Candidatus Scalindua japonica: one gene and its partners. The protein of the gene in region 3 interacts with the protein of the main gene of each other region in a pairwise test. Links are inferred from orthologs where the notes say so. Each region holds a gene or a part of one and is shown on either strand. Other genes may lie near its edges. The genes, in order: SCALIN_RS06395, nikR and rplL.

Region 1 (4,195 bases), on a different replicon or contig from region 3:
GAGCCTCGATAGTTTTTATATATTCATCCAGGAACTTGTCGCTGGGAGTGTACATTCTGGCGCCTACAAGTTCCAGATCAGACAAAGATAAAAGTCTGCATATTATGCCACCTGTTCTGCTTTTTAATAAGCTATACGGAGTTATTAAAGCGTAAGTTAATTCTTGTTTCATTTCCACCTATACCTTCCTTAAAGTTTAATAGTTATTTGGTAAATAATTAGTTTGTAAAATAAAATGACGGGCAGTGTACATATTTACTAAAACTCTCCCTGTATTTACGGGGATGTACTGTTACACCTTCACGCGCTCTTTGAGACCAGACATCCTTCACCAACCAGGTTTCGTATACCATTAAAGACATTTTCGTTTAACGCAATAGAATACCCGTTGGATGTCTTTATTGTTACCGATTTATTACCGGGGACCTCGAATTTTATGAATACAGGACAAGGCCCTTTATTTGCCGAGAGAATTTCTTTCAAACCCGAGAGAATATCATCATTTATTTGTGCATATTTGAGGCGTATTATAGCATTCTTGGGCGGTTTGTTCTCTATTTTTTTTTCGATTTCTTCCGGAGTTATTATTTCTGTGACCCTGATTGAGGCTTCCGTATCTCTGAAGCCTACTTTCCCTTTAACAAAAACCACTTCATCGGCATGGAGTTGACCATTGAGAGAGGCGAGTTTTTTCTCGAAAATAACGCATTTTACCATCCCTTCCATATCTTCTATGGTAAAATATGCAATTGGTTTGCCCTTTTTAGTGGTAGTGCGGTTAACACTGTCAACTATTCCTCCTATCAAGACATCGGCATCTTCCGGCTTTTCTGAAAGTTCTCCGGTTGTTATATCTGAATAATGCTCTATTGCATCTTTATACCTTTTTAACGGATGTGAACTGACATAAAGTCCCATTGCCTCTTTTTCCGCTTTTAGCAGTTGTTTTTCAGACCATTTCTCTGTCTCAGGCAAACTATGAAAAACATTTAAGTCCACTGTGTTTTCCTGTGCACCAAAAAGGCTCATCTGCCCCATACGGCGGTCTTTATTTGATTTTGCACCAACTTTCAATAATGTGTCTATTCCTTCAAAGAATTGAGACCGGTATCCCGGCAACGAATCAAAGCATCCCGATTTGATAAGACTTTCCATTACCTGCTTATTAACCAGCCGCAGGTCTACACGTTCACAGAAATCGAATGCTGTGGTATATTCACCATCCTTTTCTCTTGCAGCAATGATTGATTCTATCGCTTTTTCACCAACATTTTTTATTGCCCCGAGACCGAACCTGACCTGTTGGTCCGATACAATTGTGAAATCCGAATAGCTTTCGTTTACACATGGTGGTAATAATTCAATGCCCATTCGGTTACATTCATGCATATAGTCTACAATCTTCAGATTATTCTGCTTTTCGCACGTCATCTGGGCTGTCATGTATTGCGTTGGGTAGTTGGCTTTCAGGTAAGCAGTCTGGTAGCAGACCATAGCATAAGCGGCAGAGTGTGATTTATTAAACCCGTAACCCGCAAAGTATTCCATCAGTTCAAAGATTTTCTCTGCAATTTTTTTTGGTATTTCGTTATCTTTGGCCCCATTTAAAAATTGGGCTTTGAATTTTGCCATTACTTCCGGTTTCTTTTTACCCATTGCCTTTCTCAAATTATCAGCTTCATTAAGAGTAAATCCTCCCAGTTTGTTTGCGATACGCATTACCTGCTCCTGGTAAACAATCAGTCCATATGTCTCTTTGAGCAAAGGTTCTAGCATTGGGTGGAGATATTTCACGGTTTCTCTTCCGTGTCTGCAATTTATGAAAGTATCAACCATTCCGCTTCCTAACGGTCCGGGCCGATATAACGCAACTAGTGGTAAAACATCTTCAAATTTATCAGGTTTTAGTTTCATCAGCAGGTCTCTGAAACCTCTGCTTGTCTCTACCTGGAAAACACCCTTTACATCACCTCGGGACAATAAGTCATATGTTTTCTTATCATCTATAGGAAGTTTATCGATATCAATAACTGTCCCGGTTGTTTCCTTTATAAGTTTCCTTGCTTTATCAATAACAGAGAACTTTCTTACTCCAAGAAAATCAGCCTTCAACAAACCTATCTTCTCGACAAGGGTCTCTCCGTCAAATTGTGTTATTACAGTATCCTTGTTCTTTGCCAGAGGGATGTAGTTGGTTAATGGTTCGTCGGAAACAACCACGCCGGCGGCATGTGTAGATGCATGTCTGCGAAGTCCTTCGAGTTTTGTAGAAATATTGAACAGCTCCTGTATCTGCTGTTCTCTGTGACACATTTCTTTTAATTCCGGTTCCTGTTCAAGGGCCTCTTTTAATGTTATTCCCAGTGCGGGTGGGATTAATTTTGCTATTTTATCGACGGTAGGTAACGGTATGTCCATGGCCCTGCCAACATCCCTGATCACAGCTTTGGCCTTCATAGTACCAAAGGTGACAATTTGTGCGACATTGTTATCGCCTCCATATCTTTTCTTTACATATTGAATTACTTTGTCTCTGCCATCGGCACAGAAATCAATATCAAGGTCAGGCATGGAAAGTCTTTCGGCATTCAGGAAACGTTCAAACAGTAGATCATATTTTATAGGATCTATATTTGAGATTCCGAGCAGATAGGCGACTAAACTACCGGCACCTGAACCACGAGCTATTGCCGGTATTTGTTCTTTGTTCGCGAAGTCAATGAAGTCCCAGACTATGAGAAAATAGTCAACAAACCTGGTCTCTTCTATTACACTCAGCTCATGGTCTAATCTGTCGCTGATTACCTTATCAATTTTTTTGTATAACTCTAAAGCGCCGTGCTCGCAGAGTTTTCTCAGGTGCTGTTTATTCGTCATGCCAGGCTTGTAACAGAGAGAATCTTTCCTAGGGTGAAATCGGGGCAGGTGCATGGTATTCAAGTCCAGTTCAACACAGCATCTATCCGCGATTAAAGATGTGTTCATTAACGCATCCGGTATCTCTCCAAAAGTCTTTTCCATCTGTTCCTGTGATTTAAAGTAGAACTCGTTAGTGCTCATGCGCATTCTTTTGATATCATGAATGGATTTTCTCGTGTTTATACATAAGAGCGCATCATGGGCAGAATAATCGTCAGGTTCCATATAGTGTATGTCATTAGTCGCTACTGTTTTTAATCCCAGATCTTGGCTGATTTTTAATGCTGAGCTTACTAACTCATCCTGTCGTTCAATTTTATTATTCTGTAACTCCAGATAGAAATTATCAGAGCCGAAGATATCTCTGTATCGAGATGCGGTGCTTAATGCCTTCTGATAATCGTTATTTAACAGGTTTTGATTTATCTCTGACTGCATACATCCGCTCAGGCAGATTATTCCTTTTGAATACTCGTTTATTAACTCTTTGTCTATTCTAGGCTTATAATAAAAACCTTCCAGATAGGAAGATGATGCCAGTTTAAGAAGGTTTCGATACCCTTCATTGTTTTCTGCCAGAAGTGTCAAGTGGTATATTTTCTGTTTACCACCTTCTTTAGTCATTCTGCTGCCCTGAGCAACATAAGACTCAAACCCGAGGATTGGTTTTATATCCTTTTGCCTGGCGTATTCGTAAAATCCAATTGCACCAAACATGTTACCGTGGTCTGTCAATGCCACACTCTTCATGTTCAAAGATTTTGTTTTATCTACCAGATCATTGACTCTGCATGCGCCATCTAGCAGGCTGTAATCACTATGGACATGCAAATGGACAAAATTATTTTTCATAAATTATACTCTCTTAACGAATTCTGAAGTCTTTCTATTTTTTATTATATATTATACAGGTTATAAAATACTATCGTAACAAATACGATCCTCTGGCTCCGCTCAGGATTACACTGTTCAGACTGTTTAGTGTGATTCTTCTGAGCGGAGTCAAAGGATTATTTCATATTTAGTTCTTTAATTTTGTGTTGCAGGCTTTGCCTGTGCATACCGAGCGCTTCGGCAGTTTTGCTTATATTTCCATCGTTTTCTGCTAATTTCCTGCTTACAAAGTCCCTTTCGAATGCCTCCACAACTATTTTTTTGGCATCTCTGAAAGGTAAATTATAATCTAGACTACTGTTGCTATTTGAATTCCTAATCTCTTCAGGGAAGTCACTGATTTCGAGAGTTTCAGCATTTGCCATTACAACTGCGCTCTCTA
Region 2 (3,124 bases), on a different replicon or contig from region 3:
TATAATAGAAATAATTGCTCTCTTCATGAGGTCATTCCCCTTTCTATAGTTAATGTTTTAAGAGTGACAGCGGTTAAATACTGTGGTTCTCGTCTCAATAATTTAACCTGTTTGTACAAGTAAGGTAGCTATTCTTCGACTATCCTCGGTATGAAATCACACTATTTTAGTTCTTCGGAATGAAAGAGTCTCAAGAGATCCAATAAGCTTCTCCCCGTGAAAACAAGGAAGCATTCGGGTATGACGTAAGTTCAACATATTCCACATTCCGTTTCAGAAAATTCGTATACGTTGCATGCTTGTATACAGTACATATCAATTTTTTTTTAGTTTAATTTCTGGATCTTATAGCCTAGTAAAAAATCATTGATTTATAACCACCCCTTGCCCCTCCTTCTCAAGGAGGGTGTCAAAAGACTCGATACTTGAGATCCGAGAAATAGGAAATATTTCTCAACATATAAAGCAATTACAAAAATATTTATAATCATAGTCCAAGAAACCGAATTGTTATTCCACAGAGACAAATGGTTGCACCTGCCAGGGCATGAGTGTATCGCTCCAGCCTTCCCAGAGGCAGTAGATTTGCCCCCAGAGAGAGAAGTATAACAATACTCAGCATTGTTGCAATCGTCACAACACCGAAAACACCGGTTACCAGCACCATACCAATAGTACTGCTCTTTGCCGCAGGATATATCAGTAACGGAATCAGGGGCTCACAGGGACCAAATACAAAGATGGTAAATAGTATCCATGGAGTAAGGTTCTTTGCTTTTTCTCCCTTATGAACATGTAATTGCTCTTTACTATCATGCTGATGTTTATGTTTATGAATTGGCATACTTGCGTCTCCGTGCGCATGCCAGTGTACGTGCGGACGGTTCCTTCGTGCCGTGAATACTCCCCAGATAAAATACCCCAGCCCGAAAGCTATGAGAAACCATGCCGCAATTCCACCGCGAAAGGACTCAATTGCACCTAACTTATTTAAAGATATTCCCAGAGCGACGCCTATTATACCTAAAACTACAGAACTCAATACATGGCCTATCCCACATAAAACGGTTATGAAGGTTGTTCTGGTCAACGACCATTTCTTTGCCCGCGCCATTACAATAAAAGGCAGATAGTGGTCAGGCCCGAGCATTGTATGAATCAGGCCTATTGATGCCGCCGTAATTGTGATAACAGTTATTTCGTGCAACTTTTATATTCCTTTCAATATCAGGGTTAGATTCCCTGTCTGTTGCCCAAGTATGTTTTTCCTCGGGAATGACAGCTAAATCGCTTGTTGTTATTTTACCGTCCAGCCCATCTTCCATTCCTGACCCTGATCAGAAATCTATTTTTGTACATATTTCAGTACAGGAATAGCAGGTAGCATAATTTAAATATTTGTAGCACAGATACACAAAAAAACATCAACGAAAGTCTTTACCCAGAGTAGTCGTTGTCAGCTTTCCATGCATTACCCCTTTTGTTCCGATAAGCCTGTCAGCAACTATCTTTATTTCCCTGGCCTTGCCTTTCACCACTAAAACCTCCAGGCAGTTATGGGAGTCAAGATGCACGTGCATGGTGGAAATCATAGAAGCGTGGTATTTGTGCTGAATGTTTGTCAAAGTATCTGTTAATTCACGCTTGTGATGGTTGTAGATAATGGTAATAGTCCCAACAGTCTCTCCTTCACCTGCCTTCCACTCCTCTTCCACCAGGTTGCCTCTTATCAGGTCTCTGATAGCTTCTGATCTGTTTGCATAACCTTTCTGGCTTATATACTTATCAAATTGTTTGAGAAGTCTGGCGTCCATTGAAACCCCAAACCTGACTAAATCATCCATAATGCAAACCTTATCATCGTGTTACCATTTTATATTTTGTACCACTAATAAGCACAAAAGTCAATGTGTAGTTTCAACATCATAACCCAATACGTTGAAAAAAACCTGTAGATTAATGACCTCCCTCTTCCCCGTCCTTCTCAAGGTGGGATCCAAAAAAAAGCGCTTCTCAACGTATTAGATAATTAGATCTCAACCCTATCTCCTTCTTGACGAAATACCATGTTTCATGTATTATGCAGCGGCAAGTATTCAAATAACCTTTGTAAAGTCCACTTGCTGGAGAAAACGAGCTGGATTCCCGCTTTCCCGTCCGAACGGAATTATCCGGGTTGGTGCGGGAATGACAATGTAGAATTTGTCATTCCCAACTTGATTGGGAGTCTAATAAATATTGAGATTCCTAAACATCAAGTTATTTACATAAAATCGCTTTAAATGATACAGGAGACATTAATATGGCAGATACACATTCACTTGACATTGTATGTAAGGTAGAGATACACGAGGTTAAGAACGCGGTAGATCAGGCCAAAAAGCAATTGGCGGTAAGATACGATTTTAAAGGAAGCAAATCGTCAATCACCTTGAATAAAGATGACTCCATAACGTTGATCGCCGATGATGACTATAAACTTAAAAGTTTAACAGATATTTTGACTGAAAAACTTGCAAAGAGAGCAATCCCATCAAAAGCCCTTGTTTTTGGAAAAACAGAAAAAGCCCTGGGAAATACTATAAGGCAGGTTATTACGTTTCAGTCAGGCATTCCTATGGATAAAGCAAAAGAGATTGTAAAACTTATAAAAGGCATGAAGCTGAAAGTACAATCACAAATTCAGGAAGATAAAATCAGGTTATCAGGAAAAAAGATAGATGATCTGCAAACCGTTATGCAGACAATCAAAGACCAGGATTATGATTTTGCAGTGCAATTCGAAAATTATAAATAGAGAATCGAATTATACAAATTAACACAAAAAACAACAGGTGTGGTTTTCGTTCAATTCTGGCAAACTTGAACCGTCACTGAATAACCCGGTGGATTAATGAATATTTTGCACTCTTTCTAGATCCTTACTCCTACCTTCTTGAATTCCTTTTCACTGTATAACATTACGTAATCGTCAAGACCGGTTTTCTCTTTTATGCTGTTTATAACGTTTTCACACTCTTCATCAGTATAACCATGAATCATGGTAAATACGTTATACTCCCAACCTGGAAATGTCGGACGTTCATAACAATGTGTAACCTCTTCAAAAGCCGCCATTATTTTT
Region 3 (2,972 bases):
ATCATGGTCTTTAATATTCATTCTTTCCTGCACCGTCCTTCTAAGCTTCAGAAAACCTTTACGCAACTCCTCCCCAAACAACTCATCAATGGTCCGAAGACGTCTATTGCCAAGATGGTCTATATCATCTATACTTCCTTCATCTTTTCTAAGTGTAGTTATGTATTTTATAGAATTTATATAATCTTCAGGCTTCAATGTCATCTCATTTATAGACACCTCTTGTCCCAGCTTTCTGTTCAACCTGAAACGCCCAACGAGTCCAAGCTTGTATCTTTTAGAATCAAAAAATTTATCATGAAACAGCTGCCTTGCCTTATCTAACTGCTGAGGATTTCCAGGTCTAAACCTCGTATACACTTTTAATAACGCATCTTCATGTGACTCTGTATAATCAGTTTCCAAGGTATTAAGCACCAACGGATCATCCATTTTTGTAATAACTTCAATCTTCTTTAGATTTGAACTTGATATTACGCTAACCATATCCTCCGTTATTTGCCGACCTGCTTCCAATATAATCTCACCTGTTTCCGGATTTATCAACCGACCCACTATGTATTTTTCTTTTAGCGCACTTATTGAAGCCGAATCTTTAATATCAACAGTTTCCGTTTCATAAAAAAGCCTGATAATATCTTCATCCTTTGAGTATTTTTCCGACATAGCCCTGAGAAAACAAGTCGCAGGAAATTTACCACTTTGATCCACCCTTGTGGTCAATAAGCCTTTTTTACCAACTTCCATCTCAATCCAACTTCCTCTTTCCGGAATAATTCTACAGGAATGCAGCCTCTTTTCCGCCTGTAACTCCTCAACAAAATCAACACCTGGCGACCTATGAAGCTGAGTTACTATAACCCTCTCTGTTCCATTTATTATGAACTCACCGCCGCCAATCATCACAGGAATTTCTCCAAGGTAAACGGCCTCCTCTACTGGCTCCTCCATATTCAGCCTTAACCATACCCGAAGAGGCTTACCGTAAATCAACTTCAACTTCCTACACTCATCCGGAGTGTATCTAGGCTTTCCTACTTCGTATTTCAAATACTCCAGAGCAACCGTTTCGTCATAGTTTTTAATCGGAAAAGTCTCACGTAAAATAGCTTCCAGTCCGTAATCTTTACGCTTGTGCGGAAGAACATCTTCCTGCAGGAAAGAAGAATATGATTTAGTCTGTGTCCTAATTAAATCAGGAAACTCGATCACATCTGCAACCTTACCATAATTCCTTATTTTCATCTTTTTCATACTTTTTTCTAGATACGTATATTTCAAAAAAACGGCTTACACAAGCTCAACAACTGCACCTGCATCTTCTAAGGCCTTCTTAATCTTCTCTGCGTCATCTTTTGCAACACCCTCTTTTATCGGTTTAGGAGCAGCATCCACCAATGCCTTTGCCTCTTTTAACCCAAGCGCAGTTTCCGCACGAACTGCCTTAATAACCTGAATTTTGTTTGCGCCAACCTCTTTCAGCACAACATCAAATTCACTTTTTTCTTCTGCAGCAGCCGCATCACCCGCAGCTGGCGCCATACCCGCAACAGGAACAGCCATTGCAGCAGAAGCAGAAACTCCAAATTTTTCCTCAAATGCCTTCACTAATTGAGAAGCCTCAAGCAAACTCATTCCCTCAACCAGATCTAGCACCTGGGTAATTTTTTCAGTATACTCAGCCTTCTCCAATTCTGTATCTGTTGTCATAGTTTCCTCCTTTTACCTTTCAATCTTTATTATATGTTAAACTTCACTCTTTTTTTCCTTTATCGCGCGCAAGACCTGACAAAGATTATTAGCCGTGGCATTGAACACGTTTGCCAGTTGAACGGCAGGGGCATTTATTGCAAACACTATTTGCGTTAGAACTACTTCTCTAGACGGAATAGACGCCAAGGTACCAATATCTTCAATCGACATCAACTCACCATCCACACATCCACCTACAATGTCAAACCCCGATATCTCCTCAGAGTATCCTTTTAATGTTTTAGCCAACTCTACCGGATCGTCTTCATTTGTCGCAACAACCGTTGGCAACTCAAGCATCTTACCCAGCCCGGAAATACCTATTTCTTCGAAAGCAATGGCAGCTAGAGAATTTTTTACAACCCTCGAATTGATATTTTTATCACTCAAATCCCTCTTGAGTACATTAGTCTGCTGAGCATCTATTCCCTTAAAATTCACCAAAACGAAGTTTTTCTTATCTCTATAATCAGTTACAAGTTCTTCAACAATTAATTTTTTTAATGCTTTAGACATTTTTTATTACTTTTTAATAAATAGTTTAACTATGCTGCCAGAGCAACCCTTACACCTGGACCCATAGAAGACGAAATTGATATTTTCTGCACAAAAGTACCTTTTGCCGCAGGTGGCCTATTGCCCACAATATGCTTTATAAACGATTCGATATTCTCAATCAAATCTTCATCATGAAAGGAGACTTTGCCCACCGGAACATGAACATTTCCACCAGCGTCTGTCCTATACTCAATCTTCCCCTCCTTAAACTCCTTTACTGCATTAAGAATATCGTTAGTTACAGTACCGGATTTTGGAGATGGCATCTTACCCTGCGGCCCCAGAACCCTACCCAGCTTACCTACTTTTCCCATCATATCAGGCGTAGCAATTGCCACATCGAAATCCAGCCAACCCCCTTCAACTTTTTTAAGCAAATCATCACTACCAGCCTCTACGGCACCTGCCGTTCTCGCCAGCCCTAACTTATCCTCTCCGCTAGCGAAAACAACCACTCTTACCTCTTTACCAATTCCCTTCGGCAACGAGAACGACCCACGAACTAATTGATCTGAGTGCTTAGGATCCACGCCCAGCTTCATAACAATATCAACCATCTCATCGAACTTAGCCTGCTTACACGCCTTTACGATCGACACTGCCTCTTTTACCCCGTATTCCTTTGACTTGTCAACCAGTTTGCCAGATTCAACATATCGCTT

Evidence for each region.
Region 1: the proteins of rplL (region 3) and SCALIN_RS06395 interact in binary tests that used the Escherichia coli proteins (3 or more experiments, as listed by UniProt). The link is inferred for Candidatus Scalindua japonica from one-to-one orthologs.
Region 2: the proteins of rplL (region 3) and nikR interact in binary tests that used the Escherichia coli proteins (3 or more experiments, as listed by UniProt). The link is inferred for Candidatus Scalindua japonica from one-to-one orthologs.

The regions. Positions count from the first base shown.
Region 1 is NZ_BAOS01000010.1:92,399-96,593, reverse strand. What follows is about bases 101-4,137. They hold SCALIN_RS06395 (DNA polymerase III subunit alpha), read right to left. Parts: upstream 3,772-4,137; coding sequence 301-3,771; downstream 101-300. Other genes in these bases: SCALIN_RS06390 (sigma-54-dependent transcriptional regulator), read right to left, coding at 3,930-4,137; SCALIN_RS06400 (nucleoside-diphosphate kinase), read right to left, coding at 101-172. Outside these bases: more of SCALIN_RS06400, read right to left, coding at 1-100; more of SCALIN_RS06390, read right to left, coding at 4,138-4,195. UniProt on the Escherichia coli protein: DNA polymerase III is a complex, multichain enzyme responsible for most of the replicative synthesis in bacteria. This DNA polymerase also exhibits 3' to 5' exonuclease activity. The alpha chain is the DNA polymerase catalytic subunit.
Region 2 is NZ_BAOS01000017.1:46,637-49,760, forward strand. Bases 135-3,100 are described here. They hold nikR (nickel-responsive transcriptional regulator NikR), read right to left. Parts: upstream 1,845-3,100; coding sequence 1,425-1,844; downstream 135-1,424. Other genes in these bases: SCALIN_RS10235 (sulfite exporter TauE/SafE family protein), read right to left, coding at 488-1,207; SCALIN_RS10250 (YajQ family cyclic di-GMP-binding protein), read left to right, coding at 2,303-2,797; ahbB (siroheme decarboxylase subunit beta), read right to left, coding at 2,914-3,100. Also shown: SCALIN_RS10230 (hypothetical protein), read right to left, coding at 1-27; more of ahbB, read right to left, coding at 3,101-3,124. UniProt on the Escherichia coli protein: Transcriptional repressor of the nikABCDE operon. Is active in the presence of excessive concentrations of intracellular nickel.
Region 3 is NZ_BAOS01000029.1:29,375-32,346, reverse strand. The notes cover bases 1-2,814. They hold rplL (50S ribosomal protein L7/L12), read right to left. Parts: upstream 1,711-2,814; coding sequence 1,291-1,710; downstream 1-1,290. Other genes in these bases: rplA (50S ribosomal protein L1), read right to left, coding at 2,298-2,814; rplJ (50S ribosomal protein L10), read right to left, coding at 1,747-2,268; rpoB (DNA-directed RNA polymerase subunit beta), read right to left, coding at 1-1,245. Also shown: more of rplA, read right to left, coding at 2,815-2,972. UniProt on the Escherichia coli protein: The binding site for several of the GTPase factors involved in protein synthesis (IF-2, EF-Tu, EF-G and RF3). Is thus essential for accurate translation.